Regions from separate parts of the Cupriavidus sp. UYPR2.512 genome, predicted to be linked through region 3. Evidence: predicted binding sites of a transcription regulator. Region 3 holds the regulator's gene; each other region holds the start of a gene.
The links. Region 3 encodes HrcA, which represses chaperone genes, less so after heat shock. Its sites were predicted from a motif close to TTAGCACTCNNNNNNNNNGAGTGCTAA; they were not measured.

Region 1 (3,277 bases), on a different contig from region 3:
GCATCGCCGGTGTTGCCGGCGCCGCCGGCATGCCCTGTGCGGCAGGGGTTGCCGGCTCGGCCGGGGTGGCGGGGGTGGCGGTTGTCTGGGCAATGGCCGCAGCGCAGCTGAGGCCTGCCAGGCCTGCTGCAATCACGCTGGCAAATCGGGTAAGGCGAGCGGGCTGTTTCGGATCCATGGAAAACCTCCAGGGTTGTTGTCGGGAAGCGCCGTCCAACAGGGTCCGGCGCAACGTATGCCGCACATGCCTGCCGGGCAGACGCGCGGCGACAAGCCCAGTCTAGGCAGCAGGCGCAGCTTGCGCTGTCGGGGTTGCGCCGATGAGACGCCGGAATTGCTCCTACAAGGGCCCCCAGGCGTGACGGGACCCTTGGTGCCAGATACTGACGATGGCGGGAGCCGGGGGTGGCATGCCAATGCAGGTTGGCTTCGCGCATGGCCAGGTAGATTTGGGGTACGGTGAGCAGATATGGCATGCAGTCTGAAGACCATCGCCCTGTGAGTGGCGATGGCAGCCCGGATGGGAGCCTGGAACGACATATGCGTGGGACTCTGGTCAGCCCGCCGGCAGATGGCGGGTCCTGATCAGCGCCGCGGACATTGCATCTGCCATGGCCCAGGCCGGATGACCGCGGCAGTCATGGAGACGACCATGCCAAGGGCATCGACTATCGCCCACGCCAGGGCGGACAAGAAAGCGGGCAAGGCGCCGACCACCCAGGCCGGCAATTTCGTTCACGACGAGATCGAAGCTGTGCGCAAGGGCAAGCACGGCGTGCGTTCCGCCAAGCAGGCCATTGCAATCGGCTTGTCCGAGGCGCGCCGCGCAGGCGTGGATGTGCCGCCGAAGAAGGGCGCTGCCAAGGCGGCCAAGTCAGGCGAGAGCAAAGCCGCGCCGCGGCGGGCCAGCTCGGAAAGCACGGCAAAGCGCGCCAGCGCCGCACTGAAGGCGCTCAAGCGCGAGGGCACCGCTGGGGCTTCTCCCAAGGCGCTGTCTGCCCAGGCCAAGCGCGCGGCAGGTACGCATACCGCAGCCGAGCGCTCCGCCGCCGCCAAGAAGGCCGCCAGCACCAAAGGGGCAGCGGGCCGCTCCGAGGCGGCCCGCAAGGCCGCACGTACCCGCGCGGCCGGGAAGGGGTCGGCGCGCTAGCGCGACTGCATTGAGATAAACGCACACCAAGCTGGTCATCAGGCGGTGTCGGACGGAGAGCCTGCCGGGCACCGCCGCGCCGCGTGGTGCGGCCGCCTGCCTACCCGCCGCGCATCCAAGGCAGGTGATGAAACGGCTACCCGTCGATCCCTTTCGACACCCTTGCAAGGCAGCCCTCGGGAAAACCCGCATCAAGCCCCTGTCTTGAAATGCCCGTACCCCGTCCCTATAATTAGCACTCGTCAGGGGTGAGTGCTAACAGCTCCTGCGACACCTGAACATTTCTGACGGCCGTCGCTCCGGTAGCCGGCCCGATTTGTGATTAAAAACTCACTTTTTGTATCTAGGAGTCCGTATGAATCTGCGTCCTTTGCACGACCGCGTGATCGTGAAGCGTCTGGACAACGAAACCAAGACCGCGTCCGGTATCGTGATTCCCGACAATGCTGCCGAGAAGCCCGATCAAGGCGAAGTGCTCGCCGTCGGTCCCGGCAAGAAGGATGACAAGGGCAACAACATTGTCCTCGACGTCAAGGTGGGTGACCGGGTGCTGTTCGGCAAGTATGCCGGCCAGGCCGTGAAGGTCGAAGGCCAGGAACTGCTGGTCATGCGCGAAGAAGACATCATGGCCGTGGTGAACAAGTAATCACTTGTTGACGACTACCACCGTACAGATTTAGGAGAATCAGAACATGGCAGCAAAAGACGTAGTGTTTGGCGACGCCGCCCGTGCCAAGATGGTCGAAGGCGTGAACATCCTCGCCAACGCAGTGAAGGTTACCCTGGGTCCGAAGGGCCGCAACGTGGTGCTGGAGCGCAGCTTCGGCGGCCCGACCGTGACCAAGGACGGCGTGTCCGTGGCCAAGGAAATCGAGCTGAAGGACAAGCTGCAGAACATGGGCGCCCAGATGGTCAAGGAAGTGGCTTCCAAGACCAGCGACAACGCCGGTGACGGTACCACCACCGCAACCGTGCTGGCCCAGTCGATCGTGCGCGAAGGCATGAAGTTCGTCGCCGCCGGCATGAACCCGATGGACCTGAAGCGCGGCATCGACAAGGCTGTCGCCGCCGCCGTTGAAGAGCTGAAGAAGGTCAGCAAGCCGACCACCACCAGCAAGGAAATCGCCCAGGTTGGCGCGATCTCGGCCAACAGCGACACCTCGATCGGTGAGCGCATTGCCGAAGCCATGGACAAGGTCGGCAAGGAAGGCGTGATCACCGTCGAAGACGGCAAGTCGCTGGCCGACGAGCTGGAAGTCGTGGAAGGCATGCAGTTCGACCGCGGCTACCTGTCGCCGTACTTCATCAACAACCCGGAAAAGCAGGTTGTCCAGCTGGACAGCCCGTTCGTGCTGCTGTTCGACAAGAAGGTCTCGAACATCCGCGATCTGCTGCCGGTGCTGGAGCAAGTGGCCAAGGCTGGCCGCCCGCTGCTGATCATCGCTGAAGACGTCGAAGGCGAAGCCCTGGCGACCCTGGTGGTGAACAACATCCGTGGCATCCTGAAGACCGCCGCCGTCAAGGCCCCGGGCTTCGGCGACCGCCGCAAGGCCATGCTGGAAGACATCGCCATCCTGACCGGCGGCACCGTCATCGCTGAAGAAATCGGCCTGACGCTGGAAAAGGCTACCCTGAACGACCTGGGCCAGGCCAAGCGCATCGAAATCGGCAAGGAAAACACCATCATCATCGATGGCGCCGGCGACGCAGGTGCGATCGAAGGCCGCGTGAAGCAAATCCGCGCCCAGATCGAAGAAGCGACCTCGGACTACGACCGTGAAAAGCTGCAAGAGCGCGTGGCCAAGCTGGCCGGCGGTGTTGCCGTGATCAAGGTTGGCGCTGCCACCGAAGTCGAAATGAAGGAAAAGAAGGCCCGCGTGGAAGACGCCCTGCACGCCACCCGCGCTGCGGTGGAAGAAGGCATCGTCCCCGGCGGCGGTGTGGCCCTGCTGCGTGCCCGCGCTGCGATTTCGGCACTGACCGGTGAAAACCCGGACCAGAACGCCGGCATCAAGATCGTGCTGCGCGCCATGGAAGAGCCGCTGCGCCAGATCGTGCTGAACGCTGGTGAAGAAGCTTCGGTCGTCGTTGCCAAGGTCATCGAAGGCAAGGGCAACTACGGCTACA
Region 2 (3,277 bases), on a different contig from region 3:
TGCGCGAGGGCAGCGGCCTCGGGCCGCTGGCGGTGCTGCCCGTGGATGTGCTGTCGCCCGGGCTGTCGCAGCTGCTGGAGCGGCGCACCGTGATCGGCCTGCGCAATTCGGCGCATACGGTGGCCAAGATGCTGCAGCCAGTGGGCGAGCATTCGCCCGCTGAAGGGTTGCGGCTGTACAGCTACACCCACCCTGAATACCGCGAGACGCTGACCGACTACTTCTCGCATGAGCCCGCCAACGTGCTGCTGGCACGCGGCACCGAGGGCGAAGTGGTGGCCGATGCGCGCCGCACCAGCCGCATCGACTGGCTGCATGAAGGCCACCAGCAGACGCTGGTCGATCCGGCCGTGGGTTCGCTGGCCGAAGTACCTGAACTGCCGCCCGGCAGCGACGCCGGCCAGACCGTGGCCTGGATCCGGCGCGTGCTGGACGGCGCGGTGCCGGTGCCGGCACCGCTTGCGATCCAGGTCGAGGCCATCCGCGAATGCCTGCGGCAAGGCACCCGCGTGATCTGGGCCAGTCCGGTCTGAGCAGCCCCGGGACCGCTGTCAGGCCTTGCGCGGGGGCAGCGGGATGCGCTCGGTCTCGCCCGGCACGTGCGGGAACTGATCGTCCTCCCAGCGCTGGGCGGCGGCTTCGATCGCCACCTTGCTGCTGGCAACGAAATTCCAGTAGATAAAGCGGTGCCCGTCGGTCGGGTCGCCGCCCAGCAGCATCACGCGCGACGGCGCCGTGGCCGTCAGCGTCGCGGGCTGGCCCGGCGTGAGCACCACCATGTGCTCGGCCGGCAGCGGCTCGCCGTCGAGCGCCACCGCGCCATCCACCGGATAGATGCCACGCTCGGCATGATCGGCCGGGATCTCCACGCTCGCGCCCGCATCCAGCTCGATCGCCACATACAGGGTGCGGCTGAAGACCTTGACCGGAGAGATCTGGCCAAAGGCATCGCCCGCAATCACCACCATGCGCACGCCCGGCCGCTCGATCCGCGGCAGCGTGGCGGCGGGATGATGGAAGAACGACGGCTCGGCACCCTCATGCTCCTGCGGCAGTGCCACCCAGGTCTGGATGCCATGCAGGCGGGCACCGGCGGGGCGCACATGCTCGGGCGAGCGTTCCGAGTGCACGATGCCACGCCCGGCGGTCATCCAGTTGACGTCGCCCGGGCGGATCGCCTGGTCGCTGCCCAGGCTGTCGCGGTGGATGATCTCGCCTTCGAACAGGTAGGTGACGGTGGCCAGCCCGATATGTGGGTGCGGACGCACATCAGCGCCGCCACCCGGCGGCAGCTGCACCGGCCCCATATGGTCGAAGAAGATGAACGGCCCGACGGTCTGGGTCGCGGCGGCGGGCAACAACCGGCGCACGGTAAAATCGCCAAGGTCGCGCACATGCGGCTTGAGCAAGTGTTCGATAGCAGACATAACTCCTCCGGTGGAATGAGAGAGGCTCGCAAGCATGCCAGCGCGCCGCAGCTTGGTCGAGTGTAGCCGCTGATGCAACAAATCATTGCAGCAGCGGACAGAACCCCAATGCCCCGCACCGCTCTAATATCCAGTGCGCCGAACCGTGGGTATCTTTCCCGCCGCTCAAGGTGGTAAGTAGCTATGCTATCTGCGAGAGCAATCGAGAGGAACTATCACGGCCATCGGGGCTCCAATTAGCACTCACCCGGCCTGAGTGCTAATATGTGTTGCAGTGCCACCGCCCCAAACGGCGCGGCACCCCGGCAACCGAACCGCCGGATGCGAAAGGAGCCATTGAGTGAACGCAGTCTTGTCTGCCGACCAAACCCTGAATAACCGTCTGCCAACGGCACCCCGGAGCACGGGCAGCTTTGCGCTGACCTTCCCGGCCACCGTTGGCAACCTCGACAGCTATATCCAGGCTGTCCACCGGATTCCGCTGCTGACCGCGGAGGAAGAGCAGCGCCTGGCGCGCGAGCTCCGCGACCACGATTCCGTTGATGCGGCCCGCCAGATGGTGATGTCCCACCTGCGCCTGGTGGTGTCGATCGCCCGCCAGTACCTGGGCTACGGCCTGCCGCACGCCGACCTGATCCAGGAAGGCAATATCGGCCTGATGAAGGCCGTGAAGCGCTTCGACCCCGAACAAGGCGTGCGCCTGGTGTCGTACGCGATGCACTGGATCAAGGCCGAGATCCACGAATACGTGCTGAAGAACTGGCGCATGGTCAAGGTGGCCACCACCAAGGCCCAGCGCAAGCTGTTCTTCAACCTGCGCAGCCACAAGCAGGGCGCGCACACGTTCACGCCGGAGCAGATCGAGGCCGTGGCGCGCGAGCTGAACGTCAAGCCCGAAGAAGTGATGGAGATGGAAACCCGCCTGTCGGGCGGCGACCTGGCGCTGGAAGGCCAGATCGACGACGGCGAAGAGGAATTCGCCCCCATCGCCTACCTGGCGGACAACCACAACGAGCCCACCCGCGTGCTGGAGGCCAAGCGCCACGACCGCATGCAGGTCGAAGGCCTGGAAGAAGCGCTGGCCAAGCTGGACGAACGCAGCCGCCGCATCATCGAGGCGCGCTGGCTGCACGTCGAGGACGACGGCTCGGGCGGCGCCACGCTGCATGAGCTGGCTGACGAGTTCGGCGTCTCGGCCGAGCGCATCCGCCAGATTGAAGCCGCGGCCATGAAGAAGATGAAGGGGGCGCTGCAGGCGTTCGCCTGATCCGCGCGTCCAGCCATGCAAAAGGCCGGTCCACTGGACCGGCCTTTTTGTTGCCCGCGAGAGGCCGGGTGCGACGTTATGCCGCACCCCTCCCCTCGCTTTCACATCACGACAGCAGCTGTTTCAGGTCGTGCGCGATCGGATCCGGACCCTGGCCGTGACGGATGAACAGCCGCAGCTTGCCCTCCGGGTCGAACACATAGCTGCCCGCGGAGTGGTCCACCGTGTAGTTGCCCGGGGAGCTGCCCGGCACCTTGGCGTAGAACACCTTGAAGTCCTTGGTCACCTTCTGCAGTGCGGCTTCGTCGGCCGGGCGCAGCCCCAGGAAGCGCGCATCGAAGGCCGGCACGTACTGGGCCAGCAGCGCCTGCGTGTCGCGTTCCGGGTCGACCGTGACGAACAGCACCTGCACGCGGTCGGCGTCCGGGCCCAGTTTCTCCATCACCGCCTTCAGTTCGGCCATCGTTGTCGGGCACACGTCCGGGCAGTGGGTGTAGCCGAAGAACATCACCACCGCCTTGCCTTTGAAGTCGGCAATGGTGCGCACCTTGCCGTGATGGTCGGCCAGCGAGAAGTCCTTGCC
Region 3 (3,277 bases):
GTCGACGTTCATGCCGCCGCTCCCCGGGTCTGGGCGCGCGTGCGCCGTGCTTCCAGTTCGTGCGCATGCGGGGTGGCCAGCGGCCAGCCCTGCAGGTGCTGCAGCGCAATCTCGGCCATGGCCGCGACCCAGGGATCGCCATCATTCAGGCACGGGATGAAGTGGAAATCCTTGCCGCCCGCGACCTTGAACTCGGTCTGCCCTTCCATGGCGATTTCTTCCAGCGTCTCGATGCAGTCGGCCGGAAAGCCCGGGCAGAAGACATCGACCCGGCCCGCACCGACCTTGCCCAGCTCGGCCAGCGTCGGCGCGGTGTACGGCTGCAGCCATTCCGCCTTGCCAAAACGAGACTGGAACGTCACCTGATACTGGCCCGGCTGCAGGCCCAGCGCCTCGCCCAGCAGCCGGCCGGTCTTCAGGCATTCGCAGTGATAGGGGTCGCCCAGCTCCAGCGTGCGCCGCGGCACGCCGTGGAACGACAGGATCAGCTTGTCGCCGCGCGCAAAGTCCGGCATGCCGTGCCGCGCCCAATAGGCGCCGACTTGCTGGTGCAGCGCCGAGATATAGGCCGGGTGATCATGGAAATGCTTGACCAGCCGCAGCTCGGGCTGGTTGCGCCACTGGCCCAGCACCCGGAACACTTCGTCGAAAGCCGTGGCCGTGGTGGTGCCCGAGTACTGCGGATACATCGGCAGCACCAGCACCTGCTCGCAGCCCTGCCGGCGCAGCGCCTCCAGCACCGAGGCAATCGACGGGTTGCCGTAGCGCATTGCGCACGCGACCGTCACTTCATGGCCGTGCTGGTTCAGCAGCCGCTGCAGCGCATGGGCCTGGCGCTCGCTGTAGACCAGCAGCGGCGAGCCCGTCATATGGGCCTCGCGCAGCCAGATCGATTCGTACTTCAGCGCCGAGGCGCGCGAACGCAGCGGCAGGATCACCCCATGCAGCAGCGGCAGCCAGGCCGCGCGCGGGATCTCGACCACGCGCGGGTCGGACAGGAATTCCTTCAGGTAGCGCCCCACCGCCTTGGGCGTGGGAGCGTCCGGGGTGCCCAGGTTGACCAGCAGGATCGCCGTGCGCGGCGCCTGGCCGTGCAGGTAGGCCGGTTCGGGAGAAAACGTCATGTCGCTTCCGGGTTGGCACGGTGCCGGAATGGCGCCGGTGCGGCGCGCCGGCGATTGCCGCGCTCGGTAGGAATGGAGCCGCTTGTCAGACCAGCCAGTCTTTCCACTAGTTCTGGCTCAGGGCGCTGGACAGCAAGCGCGCGGTGATGTCGACGATGGGGATCACGCGCTCATACGCCATGCGCGTGGGGCCGATCACGCCGAGCGTGCCGACGATCTGCCCGTCGACTTCATACGGGGCAGTGATGACCGCCATGTCTTCGATCGGCACCAGCCGGCTTTCGCCGCCGATAAAGATCTGCACGCCCTGCGCATGGCTGGACACGTCCAGCAGCTGCAGCAGGCTGGTCTTGTGCTCGAACACGTCGAAGAGACGCCGCAGCTTGTCCATGCTGGAAGCCAGGTCGTCCACTTCCAGCAGCTTGCGCTCGCCGCTGATAAAGACGTGGTCGTCGTCCTCATCCTCGGCGACGCTGCCGGCCTCGACCGCGGCCTGCATCAGCTGCGACATGTCGCGGCGCAGGTCCTGCAGTTCCACCCGCAGGTGGCCGCGCACCGTGTCGAAGCTCATGCCGGCATAGTGCGAGTTGAAGAAGTTGGCCGCCTCGATCAGCTGGGCCGGCGTGTACGACAGCTCGGTCTGGATAATGCGGTTCTGCACATCGCCCTCGGGGCTGACGATGATCAGCAGGATGCGCTTGTCCGACAGCCGCATGAATTCGATCTGCCGGAACGCCTGCGCGCGGCGCGGCGTCATCACCACGCCGGCAAAGTGCGACAGGTTGGACAGCGTGCGCGCCGCCGCCGTGATCATGCGCTGCGGCCCCAGTTGCTGGCCGCCGAGCTGGTCCTGGATCTGGCCGGTCAGCTCGGCCAGGTCGGCGTTGCGCTCCAGCGGCTTGGCCGTCAGCATCGAATCGACGAACAGCCGGTAGCCGCGCGGGGTCGGGATACGGCCGGCCGAGGTGTGCGGGCTGGCAATAAAGCCCATTTCCTCCAGATCGGACATCACATTGCGAATGGTCGCAGGCGACAGGTCCAGCCCCGAGTACTTCGACAGGGTGCGGGAACCGACCGGCTGCCCTTCGGCAATATAGCGCTCGATCAGAGTCTTGAGCAGCGTTTTGGAGCGTTCATCCATGATGTTCCGATTTTACGCAAGTTTTGGACCTTCTGGCGGCCGGCCTGGGCCGCCCGCCCGCGCCTGCTGACAACCGTCATGGCGGTATGGTCTAATCCCGGCATGTCCGTCCCCCCGAAAGCCAGCGCCGTGCGCACTTCGTTCAAGACCGTCGCCCTGGTGGGCCGGTACTCCACTGCCGGCATCGAAGGGCCGCTGGAGGAGATCGCCTCTTATATCCTGCGCAACGGGCAGGACGTGGTGTTCGAGCGCGACACCGCGCTGGCCACCGGGCTGACCGCCTACCCTGCCCTGTCCGCCGAGGAGATCGGCCGGCATGCCGACGTGGCCGTGGTGCTGGGCGGCGACGGCACGCTGCTGGGCATCGCCCGCCAGCTGGCCGGCTATGACGTGCCATTGATCGGCGTCAACCACGGGCGGCTGGGCTTCATGACCGACATCGCGCTGGAAGATGTGCACACCGTGCTGCCCGACATGCTCGACGGCCGGTATGAGGCCGAGAACCGCCTGCTGCTGGAATCGCGCGTGGTGCGCGACGACATGGACATCTTCTCCGCGCTGGCCCTGAACGACGTGGTGGTGAACCGCTCGGGCATCTCCGGCATGGTCGAGCTGGCGGTGTCGGTGGACGGCCACTTCATGTACAACCAGCGGTCGGACGGCCTGATCGTGTCGACCACCACCGGGTCCACCGCCTACGCGCTGTCCGCCGGCGGCCCGATCCTGCATCCGACGCTGTCCGGCGTGGTGCTGGTGCCGATCGCCCCGCACGCGCTGTCCAACCGCCCGATCGTGCTGCCGCACGACGCCGAGGTCATCATCGAGGTGGCCAGCGCGCGCGACGCCAGCGTCAACTTCGACATGCAGTCGCTGACCTCGCTGCTGCCGGGCGACCGCATCGTGGTGCGGCGCTCCGAAAAGACCATCAACCTGCTGCACCCGGTCGGCTACAACTACTACGCCACGCTGCGCAAGAAGCTGCACTGGCACGAGTATCCTTCCGAAGACAATC

Region 1: a site for HrcA is predicted at 1,383-1,409, ahead of groES (co-chaperone GroES). Genes of this name have one in related genera too.
Region 2: a site for HrcA is predicted at 1,664-1,690, ahead of rpoH (RNA polymerase sigma factor RpoH). Genes of this name have one in related genera too.

The regions. Positions count from the first base shown of each region.
Region 1 covers NZ_KB903075.1:228,476-231,752, reverse strand. Annotated here, with positions in the region: gene A3A5_RS0121190 (hypothetical protein) at 1-178, opposite strand, end outside; gene A3A5_RS0121185 (DUF6496 domain-containing protein) at 653-1,150, shown strand; gene groES (co-chaperone GroES) at 1,506-1,796, shown strand; gene groL (chaperonin GroEL) at 1,843-3,277, shown strand, end outside.
Region 2 covers NZ_KB902909.1:75,099-78,375, forward strand. Annotated here, with positions in the region: gene ybiB (DNA-binding protein YbiB) at 1-533, shown strand, start outside; gene A3A5_RS0110365 (pirin family protein) at 552-1,427, opposite strand; gene rpoH (RNA polymerase sigma factor RpoH) at 1,768-2,694, shown strand; gene A3A5_RS0110375 (SCO family protein) at 2,801-3,277, opposite strand, start outside.
Region 3 covers NZ_KB903151.1:164,352-167,628, reverse strand. Annotated here, with positions in the region: gene A3A5_RS0125270 (RNA-binding S4 domain-containing protein) at 1-12, opposite strand, end outside; gene hemH (ferrochelatase) at 9-1,124, opposite strand; gene hrcA (heat-inducible transcriptional repressor HrcA) at 1,231-2,265, opposite strand; gene A3A5_RS0125255 (NAD kinase) at 2,368-3,277, shown strand, end outside.